Regions from separate parts of the Clostridium thermarum genome, predicted to be linked through region 2. Evidence: predicted binding sites of a transcription regulator. Region 2 holds the regulator's gene; the other holds the start of a gene.

Region 1 (15,271 bases), 1.3 Mb from region 2:
CTTATTGGGAGTGCACACACTAACTGCATCTAATTCCACATGCTTAAACATTTCCTCATAACTCGAAAAGTAGTGTGGTATGTTGAACTTTTCAGCCATATACTTTGCTCTGTCCAAATTTACATCAATGATTGAAAGCGTTTCTACAACATCTGAATTCTTCATATAGTTTGGCATATGAGTCACTTCAACTATCTGTCCAGCGCCAATTATGCCTACTCTTAACTTTTTCATCGCAATCGCCCTTTCTTTTTAAAAAAACGTTTTATCAATTTGATGATATCACTTTTCTATTTGATAGTAAACCTTTTTATTGTTATAATTGCGGCACAAAAAACAAAACTATCCACAAGCCCGGCACCTTTTGAGTACCGGATGGGGATAGTTTTGTTATTAATTTTATTATTTCTTGTGTTCTAAAAATTATAGCATCATACCTGCATAGCGAACCCTCATTGCCAATATGGTCCTAGCAGTCTCACCAATATTTCTCATAAAAAATACAGTTCTATCTATAAGATAATTTATCAGGCTATCATCAAATTTCATCTTCAAATTCATATCCTGAGCTCCGGCCTTGTTGGTAATCTGATAGCTGTCACATAGACAGCATAATACCCAGGCATCACTGTTTTGATAAGGACTTAGAAAATACAAAAGGTGCGGAAACTTTGCAAAGACCTTTGTGTAGTAAGCCTTAACTGCCGGAATTTCAAATATCTCCCTAGGATCATCATCATATCCGTCTACCTGAATAACCAGCTTATTCTTATAATTTTTAACACCATTTTTTATAAAATATTTTATAGTATCCTCCATGTCCTTTATGTTTGAAGTTTCAATAGCTTTTCTGTCTATAGTAAGAAACAACAAAGTTGAATCTGGAGTAGCTGCCATAGTCCCCACCTCCTTATATAACTCATACTGAACACTAAGATTAGCAATATAGTTATTTTATCATATAAAGGTGGGATTGAAACATTGCAAATGAATTTTTGACACTAATTTATATACTTAGAAGGTTTATATACTTAGAAGGAAGCACCCCATTTATTTCTATGGTTTTTATATTTTTATTATTTAGAAATTGTAAAAGTTCTCTGGCCTCTCCATGAACCAAGACTCCATAGATATTTATTCCGTTACTTTCAACATAGTTAAGTGCCTTCCTATAGTACTCCGATTTAATTTCACTGTTATCCAAGGCTGCACTGCCTTTTGCCTATCATTCACATATTTTAGGAGGGACATAAAATGCTTGGTATAGCCTTCCTCAAAGGAGCCATCAAAGGTCCCCTCATCAATTTTGTCCCGCTTATAGTGCGCTAGCTGCAAATATGGATATTTATCCTTATCTACACTGTCTAAAGCAGCAGTTCCATCATAGGGATTGGGATTAAAGCCTGTCAAATACTCCCCTCTTGTACCTTTTGGCACAGTGAGCACTGCAGCCCACTTAAAGGTCAGCTTATCATCATAGTTTTCTCTCAGTTCATCCAGATCCTTCACCCTTATATCCTCTTGAAGCATTACGTAGACAGACACATAGGAAAGGGGATTTAATTCCTTGATATAATCAAGCATTTCTTTATTTCCGGAATCTATAACGGTATTATCGGCATGTGCTGATTGTATATTCAAAAACTCCATAAAGTTAACAGGTAAATTAAGCTCTGTAATAACTCTTTAGTCAAAATATAGGTCTTTGTGGTATTTGTCCACAGTCTTTTGAGTTGGGTTATAATAGAAGCTGCTTGCCAGCGGAGAAACTATATAGTTGATTGCAAATAGGATTAAAAACACAGCCGCAACGGAAGCTAATATAACCTTGTGCAGTTTCTTGTTTACACTTCTCAATAGACTTAGATGGCTTCTTTTACTTCCTTAGGCAATCCCTTAAACTTTTGATCAACTGTTTAATTAGGAGTTCTGCTTTACCTTCTTGTTTGCCTTCACTTACTTTTTCATACAAATAATTATATGCTTCATCTCCATCTAATTGATGCATGTAAAAGGCTTTTATATTATACTGCACAGACCCGCCATCTATTGATGCTATCTTGAACTTTATTATAATCCATAACTACACGCCTTTCTATACTAACTTTGACATTAGTATTATTTACAGAACAGGTGTAGTTCAAACATTTATTCTGACTTATTAAAGTACTCTTTCAAATAATCAAAGTGTAGCAAACTTGCCACACTAGTTCATCGATTAATTTACTATTTTACTAAATCAACGTCCCTCTGTCCCAAAGGCTTGCCTTTTTATGTGAATAATAGTATTCTTTATATAGAGTTCCTGCCTAAGTCCTCCAGTATGTTTTCAACGTATTTATAAACAAGCAATTGCATAAAATATTATAGGTGATGTTATGAAGAAAAAAAGCTATTTTAAGGACATTTACAATTTTGATAAAGCGAGTAACTCTTATTGTATAGAAGTATCCTTGGACAATTACGAGGACGTGTATGATGACTGGGATCCCTCACCTTTCAAGAAAAGAGATATAGAGGACGAATTTAATGACTTTATAGTCAACTCCTCAGAGGATATCCCACTTAAATACAAAACCACAATTGTACTTTATTTACCACAGTCTAAAAAAGATGAAGCAAAAGAAGCGGCTTTAAAATCGGCCTATCAAAACTATTACTCCTATGCTCTGGAACGTCTTAACATATCCCTGTCAAACCTATATAGAAAGATAGGTATGTACCTGGTTCTTTCTCTGCTCTTCTTAACAGTAGGCTACTTCTTCTTCAAAGAGGATCAAAATGTACTTCTCAACGTACTCCACGAAGGCATCTTTATCGGTGGCTGGGTTTTCTTGTGGGAATTTTTCACTGAGATTTTTATAACCAGAAAAAAAATAGTAGAAGAACATAAATTATTTGAACGAATCTATAACTCCGAAATTAGATTCTCCTACTACTAAAAATATAGTGTATAAATGCAAAAATAATCCACACTTTATATGGGTCTCCATATATTTGTGTGGATTGTTTGCTCTATACTGTTAATTAAACATTATCCAACGGGACAGAAGCAACGTCCCTCTGTCTCCTCTTGAGATGTGTCTCTATAACCTCAGGAACTAAGCCGGTCTCCAGCCCTGCCAACTTTAGATTAAACTTGTATATGCCGCAAAGGGTGGTCATGGTATTAGTGATTAGGTACATGTAAAAATATCTCTCCTCCGGTGTAAGCTCCACAACAAAATCTTTTTGCCAAAACCTCATATCAATTTGCTTAAAATTTGCTATTGCTATTTCCTCCTTTTTAAACCTTAAAATTATTTTCTTAGATAATTAATATACAGTTGGATAAGAAATTACCTAAAAACAGTGTAATGTTTGCAAAATATTCATATATTAGCACTTCTGTTCGATTTTTTCAAAAGATTTTTCATCCATCCGGGGCAATTTTTCCTCCACCGGCATAATAATTGCTATACAAACTCAATTAAGGAGGTGAAGTCATGGACGATTTTTTAAAGGGGGTGGCCAACACCGGGTTTCCTATTGTGGTAGCAGGCTACCTGCTGATCAGGATAGAAGGCAAGCTGGATAACCTATCCGCATCTATAAACAAGCTGTCCACGGTCATATCCGTAAAACTAGGCAGCAAGGATGAAGATAAGGGGGCATAGGTGGTTCGGAAAAAAATTTTTACATGCAAGGGGCAAATATCCTTTTTCATGTATATTCATTACTCGTAAACACAAGGAAAGGAGGAATGAAAATGGCAGTATTAACCACTAAGGATTCCACGAAGCTTGGCTTAATATTGGTTACCGGGGTTAATGAAAAAGGTGACGAAGTTAAAAAGACTCTGAACCTTTCAAAAATCAAAGTAACTGCTGCAGATGAGAACCTATTTGCAGTAGCAAAAGCTATCGAGCCACTTTTAAAGCGTCCGATAGCTTCCATCGAGAAGAACGATGTCTACACCTTGGCCAATGCTTAAGATCAAGTGAACAAAATTTTATGAAAGGAGGTTTTTAAATGGAGTATTCAGTTCAAATGACCTTTGTTAATGAAGTTGGAGACAAAGTTAACCTAACTCTTGGCAACCTCAGACCGGACGTTACACAGGCTGAAGTTAGCGCCCTTATGGATGCTATTTTAGCTCAGAACATATTCTTCTCCCCCGGCGGCGATTACAAAACTAAATATTCAGCACAGCTTGTACAAAGACAGGTTACTAAGTGGGATTTAGTATAAGCATGAGGGCACCGAATTTTCGGTGCCTTTTTGCTTACTTATCTGGCATCCACTATCAAAGGCATCTTTTCATAATACACCCTATAAGCGAGGTCCCTTTCCTCCTCAAACCGCAGCAGCCTTTCCACTAGTAAGTCACGGCGGTATCCCTTCAGTTTTCACACCTATAGGAATTCTTCCTGAAGGTCTAGGTATTCACTATCATGAAGGCCGATTGGTTCCTTGGGCTTAAAGTCTACGTATTTGGCCTTACCCTCTGCAGGATTCTTGAAAGAGCTTGCAGATCACCTCTCTTCACATCCCTTGGGATAACCTTCCCTTGGCCAGGTTGTAAGTATTCCGTTGATATAAGCCATACTAAATTTTCCCTTTTCTAAGGCTTTATTTATTGCCTTTTTGACATTATCATAGCCGTGCTGACATACTACTATTTTTACTGCATGAAGGTTCAATTCACCGATACAGCCCGTTAACTTCTCATACTCCTCCAATTATGTGGGGTTTTCTCAGCAGGTTGATAAAATCCTAGGATTATAAATCTTCTTTACGAAAACACCTATTTTCATTTTAGAAATTACTGTTATAATCAAATTAAGGGAGGTTATCATTATGAAAACCATTGAAGAAAGAATCAGAGATGTCAGAGAAGACTCAGGACTTACCAGCGAAGAATTTGTAAAAAGGTTTAATGTTGATGGCGAAGTTGTGAAAGTAATTGCGGACAAAAACATCTTCCCAGAAGGCTTTACGCAAAAAGATGCAGCTGAATACTATGAAATCGCTAAAGCCCTAAATGCCCTAGGCTTAAATCATGAGGATTTGAAATTACTATTGCAGATAAAGGAAGCAGGAATCACCCTTCAAGATATAGAAATGCTTAAGAGGCTTAAAGAAATCGGAATAAAAATGGGATAATAAAAACTGCACCGATGTATTATCTATGATACAACGGCGCTTTTCATTGGTATAATATTGAGACTACCTATTGAAACAATGTTTAAAAATTGAAGAAGCTCAAGTACTTATGGGACAAAAACAACGTCCCTCTGTCCCCTCTGTGTTTGAATAAGTAAAATAAACTTTCAATAGTTGAATACCTATCATTCAACACTTTTAGCTTTTTTTAATAACTCCTTAAACTCTTCCAAGCTATTTATTTTTATTATCTTCTTATGAAGTTCATCAAGTACTTCAATATCATCCAAGCTTTGGATTCCTTCTCTAATAAGTTTTGGAACAAAATCAAACTTTGCTGCCAATAAATCTACAATGTACTTTTTAGCCGAATCTAATGCTGCTTTCTTTGCTGCTTCTTTTCTTTCTTCCTCTACCCATTCATTATAAATTGGAGAGTTCATAAGCATGCTCCTTCCTATATATTTCTTTATCAAATCACTTGAAAACTTTTCAGCTGCTAAAATAGACATAACTGATAATAAATCAGCATGAAGAGCTTCATCAGTAACAGTGTCAATTGTGGCCATAGTAATTTGAATAATTCTCTCGTCACTCTCTGTCTGGCTCTTTTCCATTAATGGAATAAGTGGGTATAGCCCTGTCAGTTTTCTTTCAATTACATTCTCTTTATTCATTTCCCATACTTTTATTGTTTTAAACTTATAATTTAAAGTTTCTTCCCCATGACTTGCATCTTTTAATGAATACTGCTTATTATCGTGATTGCTATAAAAATAGACTACAATCTGCTCAATTGAAGGAGTCCCAATTCCCTTCTCAATGGTATACTCCCAAATATCCGCTCTATATCTCAGCATTCTAGCAGGAAGCTTATAATCCAAATATCCTTGAGGTTCTATATTTATTATAGATCTACCCTGTGGTGCATCAATTAAGATTAATTTATCTAGTTTTGATTCTTTCTTTGCTGGCACCTTGTCCGTATCCATTTCTTTAATCCATTCTTTCTTACAGTCAGGCACAACAAGGTTAATCCAGCCTTCTATACAGCTTTGCATTAACCGTTTTATTGGTATATCAATCTTTGCCAAGTTCAATTCACCTCTGTATACCTTATTGTTATTTTATCATATTGAAGAATTAATAGACAGTAAAAGTAAACTTTTATTCATAATTTGCTGCATCGGTGCCGATAGTTATATTATTGCCACTTACGAAGTTTTCAAACATATGTTCCTGTTAAAAACAAAATATATAAAATAAATCGGGTAGGAGGAAAATTAATATTACCGACCTCTCACAGCTGACTTTCACCTCCAGGTTGTCGCCCATACATGCTGTGCACACTCAAATTACATATCCTATCCGCTTCAATAAGTAAACTATCCACGGTAATATCTATAAAAATAGGCAGCAGTGATGAAGATAAAGCCGTATAGGAGCTTAGACAACAATAAATTCTGCATTCAAGGGACAAAAGCCATGGAGCCACTGCTTAAGTATCCGGTATCTTCCATTGAGAATAACGATTCTTACACCTTGAACATGGAATAATGAAGTTAAAAATTTCACCGCTGTACCATCTATAGTACAACGGTGTTTTTAATTACTGTAATATTGAAATTAGCCATTAAAAGAAAACTCAAAAGGAAATAAAAGCATCAATTGGGACAAAAAGAGCGTCCCTCTGGTAAGCGTCAAATATTCAACACATTTTTTCAATAAAAATCTTGTGACATAATACCTCTAGAATAAAGTATTGAGAGGAAGGTTTTATTAATTGAAAAAATTAAATCAAGGCTAACCCTGAAATTTCAATTTCAGAGGGTTTTAATAAACAACTTTTCTTAGAAGTTGTTCAAGTTTTATCATCTCTATGTTAAATTTAAGGAATACCTAAAATGTTTTTCTGGCTGCGGGAAGTACTGATATGCGTAAATCTATAGACGGTCTCGACATCATCGTCCAGATGAATTTTAAGCTAGATCCTTTAACCGAGCGTGAGCTCCGTTGGCTTTTAGATGGACTTGATATTCATCAGAAATGGGCTTATAATGCAGTTGTACAGCGCAAAGGTCTATGTGAAATTCTTACCTCCTAAATTACAATACAGGCCTAAGCAGTGCTGCAAAAGTAAAAGAAGCGGTAGTATCCGAGAACATGATAAGAGGAGGAGCCGCTTACTCCTTGGTTTTACTGCGGGTAAATGATAGCAAAGATACAAAAGCAGTGGCAAAAGAAATGTTCGAAGGTATCAATATGTCCAAATGGATTTGCGTAGGCGCAGATGAGTTAAGGGTAGCAACTGCCGGAGACACAGTTATGCTGGTAATGCTGCAAGACACCCTTTCCGATACAATTACCTGTAAGGATATCGAAGATGCCTTCAAAAAACTGTGCGGCGAGACAAGGGGACGTTGATTCTGTCCCAGGCAGAGGGACAGAATCAACGTCCCTCTGTCCCTTAGCGAAAACCATTGAAAAATTATTGACAATATTTTCGACATAATGTAACATAATACACGAAATATTTTATACACAATATTGGGGGGACAAAAGATGAAAAGGAAAGTATTTAGAACGCTCATCTCCGTTTTGACTTTAGCGCTCATATCTGCAGGCTGTAGCGTTCAGAAGACAAACAAAACTGAATACACTAAGGAAGCTGACGCAGTTTCCAGTGCATCTAAGACCGACTATACGAGTCTTGACAAGCTCAAAGACAAATATGACGTCATTATTATAGGTGCCGGTGGTGCAGGAATGACTGCTGCACTTGAAGCAAAAGCCAATGGAATGGATCCAGTTATTTTTGAAAAAATGCCGGTGGCCGGTGGAAATACAGTAAAAGCATCTTCTGGTGCTAATGCATCTGAAACAAAATTCCAAAAGGAACAAGGCATTGAAGATAGCAATGAACTATTCTATAAAGAGACATTAGAGGGCGGTAAGGGAACTAACGACAAGGATCTACTTAGTTATTTCGTTGAAAATTCAGCAAGTGCCATTGATTGGTTAGACTCTATAGGCATAAAATTAAATAACTTAACAATTACTGGTGGTATGAGTGTAAAGCGTACCCACAGGCCTGAAGATGGTTCCGCAGTTGGACAATACCTTGCAGCTGGTTTAATAAAAAATGTACAAGCACAAAAAATTCCTCTTTTCGTAAACTGTGAGGTTAGGGAGATTACTCAAAAGGATGGCAAAGTTAATGGTGTTAAAGTTCTTATCAACGGTAAAGATGAGAAGACTATTGAAGGAAAAGCTGTAATTGTTGCAACTGGTGGTTACGGCGCAAATATGGATATGGTAACAAAATATAGACCGGACCTAGAAGGATTAGTTACAACAAACCAACCAGGAACTACTGGAGATGGTATAACAATGATTGAAAAACTAGGCGGTACTACAGTTGATATGGATCAAATCCAAGTTCATCCGACAGTACAGCAAGAAAATTCCTATTTAATCGGAGAAGTTGTACGTGGAGAAGGCGGAATCCTTGTTTCCAGCGAAGGTACTCGTTTCGTAAATGAGATGGGTACTAGAGATGCTGTTACTGCATCAATTAATGCACTTCCTGAAAAATCAGCTTATGTTGTATTTGATGCTGGCGTAAAGTCTCGTGCTAAAGCAATTAATCAATATGAAAAAATGGGCTTTGTATTAAAAGGAGATTCCATTGAAGATTTAGCTCAAAAAATGAATGTTCCAGCAGATAAGCTGAAAGCAACTTTAGATACATGGAACAATGCTGTAAAGGATAAAAATGATGCTGAGTTTGGCAGAAAAACAGGAATGGACAATGACTTGTCTGCTGCTCCATACTACGCTATTAAAATAGCTCCTGGAATTCACTACTCTATGGGTGGTGTTAAGATTAATGCCAATGCAGAAGTTTTAGATAAAGATGGAAATGCTATACCAGGTCTTTATGCAGCAGGAGAAGTTACCGGAGGCTTGCATGGTAAAAACAGAATCGGCGGTAACTCTGTTATCGACATAGTTATTTTCGGCCGCCAAGCTGGTGTAAAATCCGCTGAATATGTAAAATCAAACTAACTGTATATACTAAAAAAGTGCCTGCCCCTTGACAGAAAACCGTCAAAGGTTCAGGCACTTTTAGTTTGATAATTTTACAATTGGATTTTATCGTATTTTTATTCTTGTGTAATGTTCTTTTTCATCAGAATGATGGATATAAGCTCCATTATTCAATTGCACTTTTAATGACGCAGGATTATCAATATGAACGCTCATATATATTTCACTTTCTTTAACAACATCTTTTGCCTTATCTATTGCTAATTTCAGCCCTTTCGTCCCATATCCTTTACCCCGATAATTTTTATGGATGCCATAACCAATTTGTCCAGCACCTTCTCTTAAGGAATCTGTCAAACAGTGCCTTAGCTTGAATAAGCCAACAATATTAGTGTCGTCCCATAAAAAATAAAATGTTTCTGGCACATAACCCTTAGGTAAATCTATGCCTTTTGAGAACTTTATCATCTCTGGCAAGGCCTGATTCATAAAATCTTCATAGGAATAGCCATAATATTTATTTTGAAAGCCATTTTCATCCCTTGGGGTATCTTTAATAAACTGATACTCCTTTTCGGCATCTTCTACATTTGCTTCTTTTAAATAAATCATATATCACCTCGTTATATTACTGCTTGTCTATTATTACTTAATTATATCAGCATATCTATCTATTGTCTCTCCATAGGTCTCCCCTTCTAGCCCGTCCCCCTTTCTCCAGCATCATCTTCTTCAAAAAAGTTCCATACCGCAATGGTTGTCCCCTCAAGAATATCCTCCTCTTCCTCTTCATAGATTATGTCTTCAGATACCACTTCTTCAATTATTTCATCATCTAGATCCTCATCTGGCTGGTCTAAACTCCAGAACATTAACGGCTTGTCTTCACTTGCATCTATGACTATTTCTTTTGCTTCTTCCGTTGGACCACTTTCTTTCTCTACCAGCTGTACTTCTTCTACTAAAGTTAGTTCCTTTGTCAAATCTTCTTCTGTTGCAGGCGTTTTTTCTGCATCTACAGGCTCTAAATTTTTCGCTTCTGCAGCTTTCACACCATCAACCTGGGTCTTGTCCACTTCCATCTTATCATCTACTGTATTTTCAACCACTGTATTTTCAACGCATGGTAATAGAATCCCGCTAAATAGTTCTTTAACCGGATATTCCCTTTCCAAACAAATTTCATAGAGGTGCTTTAAAAACTCCTTATTTTTTACGTCCTTAAGTTCTTTTTTGATTTCCTGAATTACCCTCTTGCTGTTTTTAAAGTTATGCTTAAACCAGTTTACTATCATGATTTCCTTGGTGGATTTTGAAACTATAATCTTGCCGTAGCTTTCAAAGCTTTGCAAGAGCCTTTCTATCACTTCTGCCGGATATCCGGTTTCAAGCTCAGCCACCTTCTGGTTGAACTTGTAGATGCCGCATTTGCTGGTCATAGTGTTGGTAACAAGATACATGTAAAAGTATCTCTCCTCCGGTGTAAGCCCCAGAACAAAATCATTTTGCCAAAACCTCATATCAATTTGCTTAAAATTTGCCATTGTTATTTCCTCCTCTAAAATCCTAAAATTTATTTTCTAAATAATAAATATACAGTTGAAGAAGAAATTGCCTAAAAACAATAAATTATTAACAAAATATTCATTTATTGACGCTTCTGTTCGATTTTTCTCAAAGAATTTTTTCATTCTGGGGCAAAAGGTATTTTTTCTGTATATTCATTACTCGAAAAGACAAGGAAAGGAGGAAGGAAAATGGCAGTTCTAACTACTAAGGACTCCACAAAGCTTGGCATAGTGATGATTACCGGTGTGGACGAAAAGGGTGACGATGTTAAAAAGACAATGAGCCTTTCAAAGATCAAGGTAGCTGCTGCAGATGACAACTTGTTTGCTGTGGCAAAGGCTATCGAACCCCTGCTCAAGTATCCGGTAGCCTCCATCGAGAGAAACGACGTCTACACTTTGGCCAATGCGTAAGAGCCTGAAAAAATATAGTATGAAAGGAGGTATATAAATGGAGTATTCTGTACAGATGACCTTTGTCAACGAAATTGGCGATAAGGTAAGCCTAACCCTTGGCAACATCAGACCAGACGTTACACAGGCTGAGGTTAGAGCCCTTATGGATGCCATAATTGCCGAAAACATATTTTTCTCTCCCGGCGGCGATTATAAGACTAAGTACTCAGCACAGTTTGTACAAAAGCAGGTTACTAAATGGGATATGGTATAGAAATTGGGCACCGAGTTTTCGGTGCCTTTTTCTTTCTTACCTCACTGCCTTCTTTCGCTCTAATAACGCACTCTTCAACTTAAAGGATTAGTCATCAGATAGATATAAAAGTTTATGTCATAATTGTTTTTAGCAATGATAAAGTACCGAAAGGTACTATTTTTTTCTCACAATGCCCTTCCGCCGGAACTGGAAATAGTGTAGGATAAAAAAGTAAGAGCACCCTCAATATGTCCTGGCTGACATAAATATGAATGAGAGTGCTCCACCTAAGCAAGATAATAATATTATATTTATTCAAGGATGTCAACAGCTATTCTGAAAATATCCATAAATATAAGTATAGATTAGAGTATCTGAGGTTAAAGTGTCCTAAGTGTGGATGTATATTATGTTATTGGGGTTCTTATGAAGTAAATTATGTTGATGATGACTGTGAAAGAAAGCTTCTAGTACTCAGAGGAATGTGTAAAAAGTGCGAACAATCCCACTCAATAAAACCATGGTTCTTACCGGGGAAACATCAATATGCATTACCTTGCAGAGAAGCAGCTGTGCTGGCGCACAGGAACGAGAAGGTAGGACTAAGACGAGCTTTGCGAGCAGGATTTAAGAAGAAAGAAGTGTCCTTAATGAATCTCAAGTACTGGATAGAGACTACAGCTAGGAAGTGCAGCATTTTAATATCTAAGATACTTGCAATAGTACAGAAACACTTCGGAAATGAAGATACCATATCCACTTACGTTAGAGAGATAAAAAGAAATGATAAATTCGTAACTTTTCCTGTAAAAGGCTATGGCCTAAACTAAAATCAAAGGTTTTTACAAGAAAAAGGAGGGCAAAGTTAAGACTGTTACTGAAGAAAACCTTATTAAGGCGCTTCAATATAAGAAGGAAGTACCGGAGCGCAGCGTAAGGCAAATCATTCAAATAATGGAGCTTGAGGGTGTGATAAAAACGGGTGAAATAAAGCAATCAACCCTTTCCAGGTTAATAAAAAAGTACTCTGAAGTTTATGAGTCAGAGATAGTAACTAACAATAAAGTATTCAGGCGCTATACCATGGAAAGAGTTAATCAAACCTGGGAGAGTGATGTTAAATACAGCGTTTATCTTCCGGATCCTAATAACCCGGATCGGATGATTCGGACATATCTAATTGCATTTATTGATGACAAGAGCAGGACCTTGTAGACAAGAAAAATAGAATGAGTTTCACTAAACTCTATGGTAAGGAAGGGAGGGCTTAGGATGTATGAATCATACTATGGTTTCAAAAAGACTCCCTTTATGCGAAGCATAGATACTAAAGAGCTCTACCAGCATCAAGACTTTGTAGAAGTCAAACACAGACTTAAATATGCCATGGAGAAAAGAACCTTCGCGGTAATAACCGGCCCTGTCGGTGCCGGCAAAACGACAGTTTTAAGGTGTATTCGTGAAGAGCTAAATAACAATATTTACACTTATATATACATATCCCAATCAGCCCTTACTCCAAAGATATTCTACAATGAGATACTGAAACAACTGAAATAATATCTATGCTGCCGTTTAGGCAGCATTTTTTTAAAATAAAATTCCGCTAGCGCTTCGAACTTCTCTGTAACATTTGGAAATTCTAACGGAATGATATCGTGGAAAAATTCCGGCACAGTAGTGTGAGAAACAACATCATTCCTTCTAAAAGACATTCTTGATTTTCTTCCTTAAAAATCTGAGTATAACCGCCATTGCTGTATGGAAAAGTCATATTTTAATAATGTCCTTCAATTTGTTTTCCTTTTTCATAGAACACAGCCTGCCCAAAATCAACTTGTGCTTCACCCATAGGATGTTCAAGGGGAATATATCCTTCTTCATCTTTGTAAATTTCTTTCTTCCTCTTTGCAACATAATCTGCTATTGTTCTATAACTTACATTAAGAAGTTCTTTATATTCTTCTTTTAATCTTGTATAAATTCTCTTAGCAGTATGTCTTTGTTTAACTGGAGCCGTCTTATCTTCCTCTAACCACCTATTAATTATTGGTATTACGAGTTCAATCTTTTTAGGCCGTCCTCTTTTATCTCCTTCTTGTTTACCTAAACTTTGATTAAAATCAGCTTTTTCAAGATATTTTATTACTGTTCTATAATTATGCCCAGTAATTTTAACAATTTCGTTTACTTTTTTCCCTTTACTATAGTACAGCTTTTTGATATTCTTAACTTGAGTCATTGTTAACATTCCTTTCTACCCCCTTTAGCCTCGTCAACTAAAGGGTAGTTTATTTTGAGGATGTTGGCAATGACTTTTTTCCATTTTTTATTTGTATTTTATTTCTGCAACTCTTTGTATTTATATTTTACACTAAACATCTAGTCATATTTTTGAGTTTTACACAAAAATATTTACAGACTCTTTCTATTCAGTAATATTGTTATTTTTTATTGCGTTTAATAGCTTTTCAAATGACTTTTGATCTTCTTTAGCTATAAAGCTATTAATTGATGATATTGTATAAGAACCACCATCAACTTCATTTAATAAGACCACATATTCCTTATCTATTTCAGCTTCAGCAGGTAATGTAACTAATATATCTTCTGGCAATATATTTTTAAAGTTTTTTGTTACTTTGCACTGAGCTATTTGAACCATGGGATTTATAGTTTCAATTTTTTGGGGTTTTATAATAGCAATATATTCGGAATCTAATACTAATTGATTTATATCGTTTGATTTCAATTTTTTAGATTTGGCATTTATTGTGCTCTTAACAATACCTGAATGGGAATTTCTAATAAAATCTACTACTTCTGATTTATTTTTAAATTTTTTATTATCAGAAATTCCACCGTATTTTAAGTAGTCAACGGTATCATCATTGTTTAAATGTAAAACTGTATCATAATAGCTGGTATATATTGTATGAGGATAAAGTGAAGATTCGTATCCTTCTAAAAACAAGATAAATTTTTCTCCTTCACTGAAACCTTGTATATTACTATCATAGACATAAATCTCATTTTCATTTATACTACCTACTATATTTTCAATAGGTCGGTATCTATAAACATTCGTACTACCACTGAAAGCTTCTTCATCAATAGCTTGAGCAACAACTATGTTAGTGCAATTATATATTACTTCGTTGAAATTTAGTTCTTTTACGTATTCACCCTCAGATGTAATAATACGTGATTCTGTATTATGTGCTATAGTTTTATTTTGATTTGAGCACCCAATAACAGATATCACCATAAAAATTACGAGAAATAAGATTGTAAACTTTTTATACATTTAGTTACCCCCCTCTATATATTTGCATTAAGTGTTCTTTATCCCTTGTTGTTAGTTCAGTTATAGTGCTAGCAGACTCATACATAATATCAGTAGTACTACTTGAATGACCTCTCCAACCTAATGCATGACCTAATTCATGCGTGGCGGTTTTTTTATATCCATTTAATGTACGACTTTGCTCTACTATTGCTACATTAACAACACCTTGTGGTTTATACACTGTAACAGTATATCCAGAACCATTTAAATTATAATAACCTATGGTTGGTAGAGATGATGGGTATACGCACAAACCAGTATTATTAGTTTTAAGTTGTGGGAATAACGGCTTTAATTGATCATATGTGCATCCATGGACTCTTATTTCATAATCTGAATAATCCGTTTTTGTTAATTTCATTCCTGCATTATTCCACTGAGAAATCGCATAGTCAGCAGCAGTATGGAAATCACTAAAGCTTACGCTATATAATGAATTCTGTACTTTAATCGACGTCTTGCCTCAATCATTTATTTTAAGCTCATCACTAATCCAAAAATTTAAAG
Region 2 (15,271 bases):
TCTCTGATTATTGCTTGTGCTAGTAATGTAGCGGTAGTAGTACCGTCTCCTGCTACGTCGTTAGTCTTTGTAGCAACTTCCTTTACCAACTGAGCTCCCATGTTTTCATATGGGTCTTCCAGCTCTATTTCTCTAGCTATTGTAACACCATCGTTTGTGATTAATGGAGCGCCAAATTTCTTATCAAGAACTACGTTTCTTCCCTTTGGTCCTAATGTAACCTTTACTGTGTCAGCAAGCATGTCAACGCCTTTTTGCATTTTTCTTCTTGCTTCTTCACCTAAAATAATGCTTTTAGCCATTCTAAAACCCTCCTATACTGCTTATAGATTATTCTACTACTGCCAATATGTCGTCTTGTCTAACTATTGTGTACTCAGCTCCGGATAATTTAACTTCTGTTCCGGAATACTTGGAGATTATAACTTTGTCTCCAACCTTAACTTCCATTTTAACTTCTTTTCCGTCTACATATCCGCCAGGACCAACAGCTACTACTTCTGCCTCCTGTGGTTTTTCTTTTGCTGTACCAGGAAGAACTATACCGCTTTTGGTAGTTTCTTCAGCTTCTAACTTCTTTAATACTACTCTGTCACCAAGTGGTCTAATGTTCATTTAAACCCCTCCTTAATGTATTATATTTATTATTTTGAAATTTTATATCCATTTTGTTAGCACTCATCATCACTGAGTGCTAATACAATTATTATAATAATTAATCCTAAGTATAATTTCAAATGCAATATTGGTAATAATAAGCACATTATTTTTGATATTCATTGTTTTCACAAATTAATCTTCCATTTATACATTATTTCTATTATTTTCTTTATTATACTCATTTTTATTAATTATCTGTGTCTGACCAATAAGGCTTTCTAAAATAAAACTTGTTAAATATCCCTACATTATATAAAATAAGAGTGAATGACTTTGAAATCATCGGAGGTAAAATTATGTACACAATGACACAAGGTTACAAAAGAAAGTCTAAAATAGACGTTGTTGTCACAATAGTAACAACATTGGCACTGGCACTTTTTTTTATCAGTTCCTCTGTTAAATTAATTCTAAATGCTAAGTTTATATATAATTGGGACATAGACTATCTAAAAATTGCAGAGACAAATAATATGGATAAGGCCGCGCTTAAAAATAATTATGATGTACTAATATCCTATGTACAGGACAAGGATATCCAGGAATTAAAGTTACCGGACTTTACAATGTCCCCTCAGGGTAAAATACACTTCGAGGAAGTAAAGGTCCTGTTTAATTATGTTGACTACCTCTTTTACAGTACAGTAATTATCAGTATCATAGGCATCATTATTTTATTGGTGAAAAGAAACTACAAATTTTTAAAACTTACATCTATACTAATGATACTTCTTCCTGTTGCACTGGCCATACCATTTGCAGTGGACTTTAATGCTACCTTCACGGCATTCCACAACATTGCCTTTAATAATGATTACTGGCTCTTTGACCCAAATTCAGACCCGGTAATAAACATATTACCGGAACCATTTTTCATGCATATGGCCATAGGCATACTGTTACTTGTTGCCTTATTTAGTCTCTTATCCTTCTTAATTTATAGGCTACTTAACAGGGAAAAGTCTTATTATGACTTTTAGTCTTTACCCTTCATATCATTTAACAGATTTTTGCCTTTAAAGGCACCAATAGCACATAAAATCAATGCAGAAACGGCAATAAATACTATAAGGTGTTTGTTGCCGTTATATATTCCCGCTCCAAAGCTTGCAGATATAATTATTCCCGGTATTCGTGCCACCATGGAAGCCAATAGAAAGTCTTTAAGTTTCATATCTGTGATACCGGTTATATAGGCTATGGCATCCTTAGGAAAGCCCGGAATAAAGTAAATGAAGAAAACCAACAGCATGACCCTTCCTCTTTTCCTTCTATCTCCACCATAGCCGGTATGTAATAGGCCTTTAAATAACCTTAGGTTCTTCTCCGATATTATTTTTTCCAAAAAGGGCTTCCCTAGCTTCCTAGCTATTACAAACACCAGGGCACTCCCTAATAGTATTCCCACTATAGAGGTGATTGAACCTCCGAGTACCCCATATATGTACCCTCCGGCAGCTTGAAGAAACTCTCCGGGAATAAAAAATATAACCACCTGCAGAAGCTGTAATAATGTAAAAACCACAATGCCACCCCTGCCAAATTCCAACATAAGCTTCTTTAATTCCTCAGGACTGGTCAAGGTGTAGCTATAGCTTTGTACAAAGATATAAACAAAGGAAAGCACAATCCCCAGGAAGGTTCCTGCCAATATTTCATATCTGCAGCAGTAAATATAGCAAAGGGGAAAGAACAATTTTGTTACTTTTCCATTTGTATTATTATCCATAATTATCCCTCGCTTTTGGTAATATAACTGTAGTATTCCTTATTGGGGGGTATAATATGTTAGTTGGTATAAAAAATTTCTGACACGGAAAATAGTAAAAAAAGACCCTTAATCATAAAGATAAGAGTCTCAAGTCCTAATCTCCAATCTGTATATTATTTTCTCTGGCATAATAGAAGAGATACTGCTGGGCAAAGCCCGCTTCTTCACCAAATTTATCACGTCCGAAATCTCTGATCTTTTTCAGCGAAACATCCGGTGCTAAATAGAAGTGCATCATGGCTCTTTTTACCCATACGTCTACCGGGAAGGCAGAGATTTTGTCCATGGAAAACAGCATTATGCAATCTGCAACCTTGGGACCTATGCCGCTGAAGAGCTGCAAGGCATTATGGCAGCCATCTGCACCCAGCCTTGCCATATCGTATATATTATACTGTTCAAAGCCTTCCACGCCCTGTAGGCTGTTGTAGATCTTATTTACAGTGTCTTTTACATATTTAGCTCTAAAGCCAAGGCCACAGGCCTCCAACTCCTGCTCCTCTGCTGCCACAAGCTGGTCTGGTGTTGGGAAGGCATAATATGTCTGGGCCTTGTACTCCAATGGAGTCCCCCAACGCTTACTGATATTTTCAATAGCCCTCTTTATCAAAGGAATCCTGTTGTTTGCTGATATTATAAAAGAGTTAACTATTTCAAAGGGCTCCTGTTTCAGGATTCTTATACCATAGCCAAAATCCACAGCCTCTTTTAAAAGGGGATCGTGGCTTAAATTATTTTTTATTTTTGAGTAGTCTCTGTTTAAATCGAAGTATTCCTGCCATATATTATAAAAGTCTTTTTCATCGCTGTTATATATTATTACATCATTTTCTTCCTTTACAAGCTCGATTACTCTTCCGTAAGCAACTCCTATAAAGTCATTTTCCGATACTCTATTCCATCTAAAGCACTGCCCGCACTCAAAGATATGTTGGAGTTGAAAATTTGCTGCATCTTTTAGCACAATGTAATTGTCCTTTACTTCAATTGATTTGTAGTCCAAAGTTACCCTTCTTTCTTAATTCTATAGATTTTTAATTTCAGCAGATTAATCATGAATTGTCTAATGTCTACCATTATCATTCCTATATTCTGCTTGTAACCTACTGTATTTATACGTTATATTGTACCATATAATTATGTAAAAAGAAATTCAGCCCTAAAGCTGAATTTCCACCTAAATTACTCATTACTCAATATTAATTATTAATTTTATTAGAAAGGTACTCATCAATAGCCTTTGCAGCCTTTTTGCCCGCTCCCATAGCCAATATAACCGTAGCTGCTCCTGTAACTGCATCGCCGCCGGCATAGACACCCTCTCTTGAGGTTGCTCCGGTTTCTTCTTGGGCAACGATACACCTGTGTTTATTGGTCTGCAAGCCCTTTGTAGTAGAAGAAATCAGTGGGTTTGGAGAAGTTCCCAAGGACATGATGACAGTGTCCACATCCATTATAAATTCAGAATCTGGTATTTCTATGGGCTTTCTTCTTCCGGAGGCATCCGGTTCTCCCAGCATCATTCTGATACACTTCATGCCTTTAACCCAACCATTTTCATCTGCCAAGATTTCTATGGGATTTGTAAGCACGTCAAAGATTATGCCCTCTTCCTTTGCGTGATGAACTTCTTCCATTCTTGCAGGAAGTTCTGCTTCGGATCTTCTGTATACCACATGAACTTCTGCTCCAAGTCTTGCAGCAGTTCTGGCAGCGTCCATAGCAACGTTTCCGCCACCTACAACCGCCACCTTTTTACCTACTCTTATCGGAGTGGAATAACCTTCTTTAAAGGCCTTCATTAGATTATTTCTTGTAAGGAACTCATTAGCGGACTGGACCCCGTTTGAGTTTTCTCCGGGGATTCCCATAAATTTTGGCAGTCCTGCCCCTGAACCTATAAATACAGCATCAAAACCTTCCTCTTCAAAAAGCTGATCTACAGTAATGGTCCTTCCAACTATTACATTAGTCTCTATCTTAACTCCAAGCTTTTTAACATTTTCTATTTCATGCTTAACAACGGTTTCCTTTGGAAGTCTGAATTCCGGTATACCATATACCAAAACTCCACCGGGTTCGTGAAGGGCTTCAAAGATTGTAACTTCGTAGCCCAGCTTAGCTAAGTCCCCGGCACAGGTCAAGCCTGCAGGACCACTTCCTATTACGGCTACCTTCTTTCCGTTTTTCTCCATAGTTTCACTTAAATCTATGTTATGTTCCCTTGTCCAGTCTGCTACAAACCTTTCCAGCTTACCAATGGCCACTGCCTCTCCCTTAACTCCAAGAACACATTTGCCCTCGCACTGGATTTCCTGAGGGCATACTCTTCCACACACCGCCGGAAGGGCACTGGACTGGGCAATTATCCTAGCTGCCTTTTCAAATTCACCCTCCTTAACATATTGTATAAAGGAAGGTATGTTAATGGTTACAGGACATTGTGTGACACAGAGGGGCTTTTTACAGTTAAGACATCTGGCAGCCTCTTGTTTAGCCTCCTCTTCTGAATACCCCAGGCATACCTCATCGAAATTTGTCACTCTTACCTTAGGATCCTGTTCTGTTATGGGAGTTCTTTTGAATCTATCCATTACCTTGTCCCCCCTTCGTTATTCTCATGACAGTCGCAGCCTTTTCTATGGTGGGTGTCTCCCTCTTCTGCCTTAAGAATTTTTCTACCCTCTTCGGTTTTATACATTGTCTGTCTTCTCATAGCTTCATCAAAATTGACAAGGTGTCCGTCAAACTCCGGACCATCTACGCAGGCAAATTTAACTTCATTTCCCACAGTAACTCTGCAGGCGCCGCACATGCCCGTTCCATCCACCATTATGGGATTAAGGCTGACAATAGTATGTATACCTAACTCTTTTGTTAAGGCAGCCACAAATTTCATCATTATCATTGGTCCTATTGCCACTACCAAGTCATACCTCTTGGCTTCTTTTTCTACTATATCCTTTAGGAGATTTGTAACTAGACCCTTATATCCATAAGAACCGTCGTCAGTTGCTATATAGAGATTACCGGCCACAGCCTTCATCTCTTCTTCCATAATTAATGTTTCCTTTGTCTTTGTTCCTATAATAACATCTGCAGCAATCCCCTTTTCATGAAGCCACTTCACTTGAGGATATACCGGCGCAGTGCCTACTCCTCCTGCTACAAATAATATTCTCTTCACTTTTAATTCCTCTATATCTTCATGCACCATTTCAGACGGTTGACCCAGCGGTCCTACAAAGTCTGCAAAGGCATCCCCCTCTTCAAGCTTTGCCATCTGCTGAGTTGAAACTCCCAAAACCTGAAACACAATAGTGACAGTTCCCCTTTCCATATCGTAGTCACAGATGGTAAGAGGTATTCTTTCTCCCTTCTCATCCATTTTCACAATGAGAAACTGTCCGGGATTGGCAGACCTTGCTACCCTGGGAGCCAAAACATCCATCAGATAGATCTGTGGCGCCAGCAATTTTTTCTTCATAATTTTGTACATACTTACTCCCCCATTTGATTTTATCTTGTTATCTTGTATATTTACTCATTTATACATACTGCCCCATAATAAATATACATTTACCATTATAATTTATGTTTTCAAAATTTACAATTAATAATTAAAAAAGCAGTCAATTAGACTGCTTTTTTACATACAAAAAATATTATCTAGTATAGTTGAAGAAGCCTCTTCCGCTCTTTCTTCCAAGGTATCCAGCTCTAACATATTTCTTTAGCAGTGGGTTAGGTCTGTACTTTGGATCTCCAGTTTCCTTATATAGAACTTCCATTATGGCAAGTACAATATCGTTACCTATGAAGTCTGAAAGTGCAAGTGGTCCCATTGGGTGGTTTGCACCAAGCATCATAGCCTTATCAATATCTTCTGCACTGGCAGTTCCTTCAGCAAGTACTGTGATACCTTCGTTAATCATTGGTATAAGTATTCTGTTAACAACAAAGCCTGGAGCTTCTGCTACTTCTACAGGGTCCTTGCCTATAGCTACAGATAATTCCTTTACCTTATCAAAGGTTTCCTGTGAAGTTGCTATACCTCTTATAATTTCAACAAGCTTCATAACAGGAGCTGGGTTAAAGAAATGCATTCCTATAACCTTGTCAGGTCTGTTAGTTGCTGTAGCAACTTCAGTTATTGATAATGAAGAGGTATTTGAAGCCAGTATAGTTTCAGGCTTACAGATCTTATCTAACTCTGCAAATATAGATTTCTTTATTTCCATGTTTTCAACAGCAGCTTCAACTACTAAGTCACAGTCTGCAGCCAAATTCATATCAGTAGTTCCACTTATTCTTGAAAGTATATCCTCTTTAGCTTCCTCTGTAATCTTACCCTTTTCTACCAATTTTGAAAGACTCTTATTTATACCCTTTAGTCCTTTATCAACGAACTCGTCCTTTATGTCTCTGATTACAACCTCATAACCCTTAGCAGCAAATGCTTGAGCAATACCTGCTCCCATTGTTCCGGCACCAAGCACAAAAATCTTTTCCATCCTAAACTTCCTCCTTCTAAAAATATAATTAGCAGAAATTCAGCTATAAAGCTGAATTTCCACCTTAATTATTCATTATTAATTATTTTTCACCCTTGAGCTGTGCAATCATTTCTGGAACAACCTTGTACAGGTCTCCCGCAATAGCAAGGTCAGCTATCTTCATGATTGGAGCATTTTCATCCTTATTTATAGCAATTATATAGTCGGAATCCTGCATACCTGCTAAGTGTTGGATTGCTCCGGAAATACCGCAGGCGATATAAACCTTTGGCTTAACAGTTTGTCCAGTTTGACCAACCTGTGCATGCTTTCCTATCCATTCTTTATCAACAGCTGCTCTGGAACCACCCACAGTTCCACCAAGCACATCTGCCAATTCCTGCAGCAGCTTAAAGCCTTCAGCGTTACCTACACCTCTACCGCCGGATACTATAAATTCTGCTTCTCCTATATCTACAAGGTTCTTAGCAGTCTTAACAACTTCTACAACCTTTGTTCTGATATCTTCTTCTCTTAATTCTACTGCTACCTTTTCTATAGCTGCAGTTCTGGCTTCATCCTTTTCAAGCTTTGAGAATACTCCCGGTCTTACTGTAGCCATCTGTGGTCTGTGGTCTGGACAAACTATGGTTGCCATTAAGTTTCCCCCAAAGGCAGGTCTTGTAGCCATCAGGTTCTTAGTCTCTTCATCTATATCTACAGAAGTACAGTCAGCAGTTAAACCTGTAGTTAGTCTTGCTGCTACTCTTGGACCTAAGTCTCTTCCGATGTAGGTAGCACCGATGAAAATTATTTCAGGCTTTCTTTCCCTTGCAAGGTCACATATAACCTTTGTGTAAGCATCTGTAGTGTAATTAGCTAACAATTCATGATCTGCAACTAAAACTTCGTCTGCTCCAAAAGCTGCTAATTCCTTAGCCAAACCTTCTATATTATTTCCAAGAAGTAAGGCTGTAAGCTTTACTCCTAACTTATCTGCAATTTTTTTTCCTTCTCCCAAAAGCTCAAGAGAAACCTTCTGAAGCTTGCCTTCTCTTTGCTCTGCAAATACCCAAACGCCTTTGTAATCTGCTAAATTCATTTCACAATCCTCCTATTAATACACTAGATGTAGTGTTTTTCTTTAAGTTTTCCGATAACATATTGTACTGCTTCGTCTACAGGCTTCTTGATAAGCTCTCCGCTGCCCTTAACTTCTTTAGCCCAGGACTTCTTAACCTTAGTTGGTGAGCCTGCAAGACCAATCCTGGTCTTATCTACATCTATATCATTAACACTCCAAATTTTTATTTCTTTATTAGCGGATGCAAATATATCTCTTGCATTCATATATCTTGGATTGTTTAATTCTTTAATAGCTGTTAAAAGTACCGGTGTTTTAACTTCAATTATTTCATAACCATCTTCTAAGGCTCTGTTTACAGTTAATACATCACCATTGATTTTAACTTCCTGTACATAGGTAACCTGAGGAATATTTAAATGCTCAGCAATTTCCGGACCAACCTGTGCAGTATCTCCGTCTATTGCTTGTCTTCCTGCGAAGATTATATCGTAGTCTAACTTTCTCAGTGCTCCTGCCAAGGCTTCTGAGGTAGCTAAAGTATCTGATCCTCCAAAGGCTCTGTCAGTTATTAATATTGCTTCATCTGCACCCATAGACAGTGCTTCTCTTAGAGCATTTTGTGCCTGTGGTGGTCCCATGCTTATTACAGTTACTTTAGCACCGTAGTTGTCTTTTAATACTAGGGCTTCTTCCAAGGCATGCTTGTCTTCGGGATTTATAATTGAAGGTACTCCTTCTCTGATAAGGGTTCCAGTCTTAGGATCTATCTTAACTGCTGTAGTATCTGGTACTTGCTTTAAACATACAACTATATTCATCTAACTCTTCCTCCTATGAATCTTATTTAAAAATGTTACCTGCTATAACCATCTTCTGAACCTGTGATGTTCCTTCATAGATTTCAGTGATCTTAGCATCTCTCATCATTCTTTCTACCGGATATTCCTTAGTGTAACCATATCCACCAAAGGCCTGAACCGCTTTAGTTGTAACTTCCATTGCTACTTCTGATGCAAATAGCTTAGCTCTTGCAGCGTCCACGGAGTATGGAAGTCCGTTGTCCTTTAACCATGCAGCCTTGTAAACAAGCATCCTAGCCGCTTCTATCTTAACTTCCAACTCTGCCATCATCCACTGTAAGCCCTGGAAGGCTGCTAATGGCTTACCGAATTGCTTTCTTTCCTTCATGTAGTTTACTGCTTCTTCAAAAGCACCTTCTGCTATACCTAAAGCCTGAGCTGCTATACCAATTCTTCCTCCGTCAAGAGTTTTCATTGCTATGGCAAAGCCCTTACCTTCTTGTCCAATCAAGTTTTCCTTTGGCACTATGCAGTTTTCCATGATCAATTCTGTTGTAGAGGAAGCTCTGATACCAAGCTTGTTTTCTTTCTTTCCGATGGAGAAGCCTGGGAAGCTCTTCTCAACTATGAAGGCTGATATGCCTTTTGTTCCCTTACTTCTGTCAGTCATGGCGAATATTATGAAAGTATCAGCAACACCCCCGTTTGTTATAAACACCTTGCTGCCATTTAATATATAGTGATCTCCATCTAATACTGCAACAGTCTGTTGTCCGGCTGCATCTGTTCCTGCATTAGGTTCAGTTAAGCCGAAGGCACCCAATTTTCTTCCGCTGGCAAGGTCAGGTAAATATTTAGCTTTTTGAGCCGGAGTTCCAAAAGCATCTATAACTGATGCACAAAGAGAAACGTGAGCTGAAAGTATAACTCCTGTAGTTGCACATACCTTGGATAATTCTTCAACAGCTAGTATATAGGAAAGGCTGTCTCCACCTGCTCCTTCAAATTCTGTTTTAAAAGGTATTCCAAAGAAGCCGAGCTTGGCCATTTTCTTTACATTTTCCATGGGGAATTCTTCTGTTTCATCAATTTCAGCGGCTATTGGCTTAACTTCATTTACGGCAAATTCTCTTACCATTTGTCTAACTAACTCTTGTTCTTTTGATAATGTAAAATTCATTTAACATTGACCTCCTTAATTATCAATTACTTTTTCTATTTGTTTTGAAAGCTTTTTTCTCTTTTCTCAACGAAGGCAGTCATTCCTTCCTTTTGGTCAGCTGTAGAGAAACACTCACCAAAGGCTTCAGCTTCGTACATAAGAGCAGTATCCATATCACATTGCATTCCTCTGTTTATTGCAGCCTTTGAAAGTTTTACTGCTATAGGAGCATTGGCAGCAATGGTCTGAGCCATAGCCCTTGCTTCTTCCATTAGCTTTTCACCTTCAACAACTCTGTTTACAAGTCCTATTCTTAAAGCTTCATCTGCCTTAATTATCTTACCGGTATATATTAATTCCTTAGCCATTCCTGTTCCAACAAGTCTAGCTAATCTTTGTGTACCACCAAATCCGGGAGTTATTCCAAGGCCAACTTCTGGTTGTCCAAACTTTGCCTTGTCTGAAGCTAATCTTATGTCACATGCCATTGCCAGTTCACAGCCGCCACCTAGTGCAAAACCACCGATTGCAGCTATAACAGGCTTTTCAAGGTTTTCTAATCTTCTGAACACCTTATTACCTAAAATGGAGAACTTTCTTCCTTCTATAGTATTTAGGTCCTTCATTTCAGTTATATCTGCTCCGGCAACAAAGGCCTTTTCACCAGCTCCGGTCAATATTACAGCGTATATCTCCTCATCATTTTCCAGTTCTGTCACTACATAATCTAACTCTTTTAGCGTTTCTGAATTTAATGCGTTTAAGGCCTTAGGTCTGTTTATTGTCACAACGGCAACTTTTCCTTCTTTTTCAATAATAACATTATTCAGTTCCATAAGAATAATCCCCCTTAGTTTTATTGTTGGAATTGTTAATATTATAACAATCTAAAATAAAAATAATTGAAGCAAAATCCGCTTCAATTATGATTATATACATATATTAGATAATTTACAATAGTTTATGTAGAATTATACACGTCTTTATTAATTTTCTTTAATTGCAAAAGTAAATTCCACCTCTCTAGGTGGTAAGAGTGGATTTTAATTCTACAAATATGAAAGAGTATAGAGAGTGGAATTTAGTAATACAAAATATTATTATATTGATATATGCGTCATTACAGTAATCCTTGCTTGGTAAGGAAGGAGTTTTTCATTATGGCTAAATTCAAACACTTTACGTTAGAGGAAAGAGTCTCTATTGAAATAATGCTTAAAGCCTCCCTTTCTTTCAAAGCAATAGCCCGAGAGCTTGATCGAGATTGTACAACCATTTCCAAAGAGGTTAAAAATCATATCATGTACAAGCGAACAGGTTCTTACGGTAGACCTTTTAACAACTGTATTCATCGTTTAACTTGCAACCATACATATCTATGTGAGAAATCACATTGTAGAATTCGACGCTGTCGCTTTTGTTCAGATTGTTCAAAATTCTGTTCTGATTACAAAGCATATACTTGTCACTTACTCTCTAAGCCACCTTATGTGTGCAATGGATGTGCTAGCCTTACAAAATGTACTCTGGAGAAAGCAATCTATAATGCTTCCTATGCCCATGATGAATATGTACTTCGTCGTTCTGAGTCACGAAGCGGCATAACTATTTCTGAGGACGAGATTAAACGTCTTGATAAAATCATAACCCCACTCATTCAAAGAGGTCAATCTATACACCATATCTGCGTTAATAACAGAGACCTTATCATGCATAGTGAAAAATCAATCTACAACTATATTGATTACAATCTTTTCTCCACAAAAAATATTGACCTTCCAAGAAAAGTTGTTTATCGTCCAAGAAAAAAGCTTAAAAATCATTTTAAAGTGGATAAGTCCTACAGAATTGGACGCACATATCAGGATTTTCTTGAATTCATGAAGGAAAATCCTGATACTCCAGTAGTTGAAATGGATTCTGTTGAAGGTACTAAAGGTGGTAAGGTGTTGCTCACTATCCATTTCGTTGATTCTCAGTTTATGCTTGCTTTTATTAGGGATGCAAACACTTCACGTTCCGTCATAGATATTTTCGAAAATCTTTATTTGGAACTGGGGCCTGACACTTTTCTAAAACTATTTCCTGTCATTCTAACTGACAACGGCAGTGAGTTTACAAATCCAAAGGCTATCGAGTTTGATAGGCAGGGAAACCGCATAACACGCATCTTCTACTGCGACCCTTCAGCGCCATATCAGAAAGGTGCTGCAGAAAACAACCATGAATTGATCCGGAGAATTGTTCCTAAAGGCCAGAGCTTCAACTCATTTCAACAGAAGGATATCTCATTGATGATGAGTCACATTAATTCTTATTCAAGAAAAAAGCTGAATGACCAGTCTCCATACTCGGTATTCAGCTTCCTTTACGGCGCTAAAACGCTCGCAAAGTTGGATTCAGAACTCATCAAACCAAATGAGATTATCATGAATCCGAGTTTATTAAAATATTAACCTACTCAAGCAGGGATTACCGCTGGCGCTTAAGTTAAAACTTTTTCAATGGGTGGAATTTACCTTTGCAAAAAAAACGGAAAATATTCACCCTTTGTTTGCTATACCCAAAATCAGCTGAAATCTGCTTGAGCTACTTAAATTATACCTCATTTTTGTCTAAAATAAGCAAAAAATTACTCTTATAACCAAAAATCTTATCTAGTATCGATTTTACGGTGGAAGTTAATTCTACAAAGTGGAAGTTAACTTTTCAATTCACCCTTTATTAATTTTTTTAAAATTTGCGTTAATAGTTTAACATGCCGACAATTTTTATTCTGATTCTTTCTCGTTCAATAAGTAGGTTAAGGTCAACAAGCTTTCACTTAAATGAACATTCTCCACTATTACATTTTCTGGAGTATTAAGATCAACCGGTGCAAAGTTCCATATTCCCTTTACTCCATTGGCTACAAGCATATCACATACTTTTTGTGCATTTATTCTTGGAACACAAATTATTCCTATGTCTATGGGATTACTTTTCAGAAAGTCCTGCATACTATCGATATCATGTATTTCTACATCTCTAATTCTCAAGCCGATAAGCTTCGGATTAGCATCAAAGATTGCCTGGAGTTTAAAACCTAAGGTTGAAAACCTGGTATAGTTTGCAATGGCCTGACCTATGTTTCCTGCACCTATGATTACAGTCTTATACTCTTTAGTTAGTCCTAGGATCCCGCTTATTTGATTATATAGTTCCTTAACGTTATAACCATAGCCTTGCTGACCAAAATCTCCAAAACAGTTCAAGTCCTGTCTGATTTGCGATGCAGTAAAACCTATCTTTTCACTTAAGTCCTTGGATGAAATTCTATCAACGTCATTATTTAACATTTCACGAAGATATCTGTGATACTTTGGCAGTCTCTTTATCACCGCCATTGAAATATTCTTTTTTCTTTCCATAACACACCTCTTTACATATAGGATAGAATAGAATAGTATATTTAACTTTGTTATAATTTTCATTATTGGAAATATACTTATAGAACAATGCAATAATTTTTCCTACCAAATTATTATCATACAAAAACACCTATAAAGTCAAGGCTAGACGCAAAGTTTACATACTATTCATTATGACCTTTTGTATCGAATAATTACATTATTCATTAGTAAATAATTATAAAGTTGTTAAACTCACTTATTAATATTATAATTATAAAGGGTTTTATACCCTGTAATCGTATGTGAAAAAATATCCTAAAGGAATGATAGATAAATGATAGTAATGAGTTGTAAAAATATACACAAGAGTTACGGTGTAGACGTAATACTGGAGGACATAACCTTTAACATAAACGAAGGTGATAAGGTTGGTCTTATAGGAGCTAACGGAGCCGGTAAGTCCACCTTATTCAAAATATTGACAGGGCAGCTGTCACAGGACAGCGGAGAGGTCTATATAGACAAGGGAAAGACCATTGGCTACTTGTCTCAGCATCTCTCTTTGGACAGTACCAGTACAATTTATGAAGAAGCTCTAAAGGTTTTTCAAGATTTGATTAATTTAGAGAAAAAGATGGCTGACTTAGAAGAAAAGTTAAATGAACCTTATGATGCTTCCAAAGAAGATTATCACAATAGAATAATAAGGGAATACACCACCACTTGCGAACTTTTAGAAAAAAGAGGCGGCTATACTTATAAGGGCGAGGTTCACCGTGTACTTACAGGTTTAGGCTTTACCGAGGAAGACTTTTCAAAGAACATAAATATTCTAAGCGGAGGCCAAAAGACAAGGGCTGCTCTTTGCAAGCTACTGCTTACAAAACCAGATATAATTTTGCTGGATGAACCTACGAACCATTTGGATTTAAACGCCATAGAGTGGTTGGAAGATTATCTTAAAGCCTACAAAGGAACCATAGTGGTCATATCCCATGACAGATTCTTTTTGGACTCTGTAACCAATGCAACTTTTGAACTGCTCCGCGGCAAGATGAAATGCTATAATGCCAGCTATACAAAGTTTATTGAGCTGCGTAAGAAGGATTACGAGGTCCAGTTAAAGGCTTATAAGCTCCAGCAGGCTGAAATAAAAAGACAAGAAGAAATTATCGAGCGTTATCGGTCTTATAACCGTGAAAAGAGTATAAAGGCTGCAGAAAGCCGTGAAAAACAATTGGCAAGAATGGAGCGAATTGATGCTACTGTTACCGATGAAAGAGGTGCAAAGATTTCCTTTGAAGCCATGATAAAGAGCGGCAATGATGTTTTACATGCGGAAAGGCTGTCTAAAAGCTATGGGGATAAAACCTTGTTTACCAATGTGGCTTTTGATATAAAGCGTGGAGACAAAACTGCTTTAATCGGTGAAAACGGAAGGGGAAAAACTACTTTATTTAAAATAATTTTAGATAAGGTTAAACCCGATACCGGTTTTGTCTATACCGGCAAAAATGTTCAACCTGGCTACTATGATCAGGAGCAATCTGACCTTCATGAAGATAAGACTGTAATAGATGAAGTTTGGGATGAGTTCCCCAATATGACCACCACAGAGCTCAGAAATGCTCTGGCAGCCTTCTTATTTACCGGAGATGATGTGTTCAAGATTATTTCTACCCTAAGCGGCGGTGAAAAATGCAGAATAAATCTGTTAAAGCTTATGCTTTCCAAGAACAATCTGCTGCTGTTGGATGAGCCCACTAATCACTTAGACATCATGTCCCGTGAAGCCCTGGAGGACGCCCTCATAGATTATGATGGTACCTTGATAGTAATATCCCATGACAGATATTTTCTGAATAAAGTTATAAACAAAATATATGAGCTTAATATAGACGGA

The links. Region 2 encodes Rex, which represses fermentation and respiration genes when NADH is low (regulators of the CRP and FNR family bind a similar motif). Its sites were predicted from a motif close to ATTGTTAANNNNTTAACAAT; they were not measured.
Region 1: the regulator Rex is predicted to act here: its motif matches at 7,625-7,644, upstream of FHY60_RS02230 (flavocytochrome c).

The regions. Positions count from the first base shown of each region.
Region 1 covers NZ_CP040924.1:491,179-506,449, reverse strand. Annotated here, with positions in the region: gene FHY60_RS02300 (Gfo/Idh/MocA family protein) at 1-234, opposite strand, end outside; gene FHY60_RS02295 (hypothetical protein) at 424-897, opposite strand; gene FHY60_RS18665 (anti sigma factor C-terminal domain-containing protein) at 1,007-1,204, opposite strand; gene FHY60_RS02285 (anti sigma factor C-terminal domain-containing protein) at 1,135-1,650, opposite strand; gene FHY60_RS17720 (hypothetical protein) at 1,687-1,857, opposite strand; gene FHY60_RS18405 (hypothetical protein) at 1,877-2,008, opposite strand; gene FHY60_RS02280 (hypothetical protein) at 2,379-2,942, shown strand; gene FHY60_RS02275 (hypothetical protein) at 3,028-3,246, opposite strand; gene FHY60_RS02270 (YvrJ family protein) at 3,486-3,656, shown strand; gene FHY60_RS02265 (DUF1659 domain-containing protein) at 3,749-3,973, shown strand; gene FHY60_RS02260 (DUF2922 domain-containing protein) at 4,012-4,230, shown strand; gene FHY60_RS02255 (DnaD domain protein) at 4,515-4,721, opposite strand; gene FHY60_RS02250 (hypothetical protein) at 4,840-5,145, shown strand; gene FHY60_RS02245 (RpnC/YadD family protein) at 5,331-6,239, opposite strand; gene FHY60_RS18400 (hypothetical protein) at 6,568-6,702, shown strand; gene FHY60_RS18660 (hypothetical protein) at 7,058-7,249, shown strand; gene FHY60_RS02235 (hypothetical protein) at 7,309-7,569, shown strand; gene FHY60_RS02230 (flavocytochrome c) at 7,708-9,213, shown strand; gene FHY60_RS02225 (GNAT family N-acetyltransferase) at 9,301-9,807, opposite strand; gene FHY60_RS02220 (hypothetical protein) at 9,894-10,739, opposite strand; gene FHY60_RS02215 (DUF1659 domain-containing protein) at 10,953-11,177, shown strand; gene FHY60_RS02210 (DUF2922 domain-containing protein) at 11,215-11,433, shown strand; gene FHY60_RS02205 (hypothetical protein) at 11,688-12,245, shown strand; gene FHY60_RS02200 (hypothetical protein) at 12,385-12,630, shown strand; gene FHY60_RS02195 (AAA family ATPase) at 12,688-12,975, shown strand; gene FHY60_RS02190 (hypothetical protein) at 13,193-13,666, opposite strand; gene FHY60_RS02185 (hypothetical protein) at 13,844-14,722, opposite strand; gene FHY60_RS02180 (matrixin family metalloprotease) at 14,727-15,125, opposite strand.
Region 2 covers NZ_CP040924.1:2,996,439-3,011,709, forward strand. Annotated here, with positions in the region: gene groL (chaperonin GroEL) at 1-302, opposite strand, end outside; gene groES (co-chaperone GroES) at 331-615, opposite strand; gene FHY60_RS13575 (TIGR01906 family membrane protein) at 957-1,640, shown strand; gene FHY60_RS13580 (TVP38/TMEM64 family protein) at 1,637-2,389, opposite strand; gene FHY60_RS13585 (DNA-3-methyladenine glycosylase family protein) at 2,526-3,434, opposite strand; gene gltA (NADPH-dependent glutamate synthase) at 3,631-5,025, opposite strand; gene FHY60_RS13595 (sulfide/dihydroorotate dehydrogenase-like FAD/NAD-binding protein) at 5,025-5,930, opposite strand; gene FHY60_RS13600 (3-hydroxybutyryl-CoA dehydrogenase) at 6,097-6,945, opposite strand; gene FHY60_RS13605 (electron transfer flavoprotein subunit alpha/FixB family protein) at 7,028-8,029, opposite strand; gene FHY60_RS13610 (electron transfer flavoprotein subunit beta/FixA family protein) at 8,053-8,832, opposite strand; gene FHY60_RS13615 (acyl-CoA dehydrogenase) at 8,855-9,994, opposite strand; gene FHY60_RS13620 (short-chain-enoyl-CoA hydratase) at 10,030-10,812, opposite strand; gene FHY60_RS13625 (IS30 family transposase) at 11,137-12,432, shown strand; gene FHY60_RS13630 (redox-sensing transcriptional repressor Rex) at 12,748-13,386, opposite strand; gene FHY60_RS13635 (ABC-F family ATP-binding cassette domain-containing protein) at 13,703-15,271, shown strand, end outside.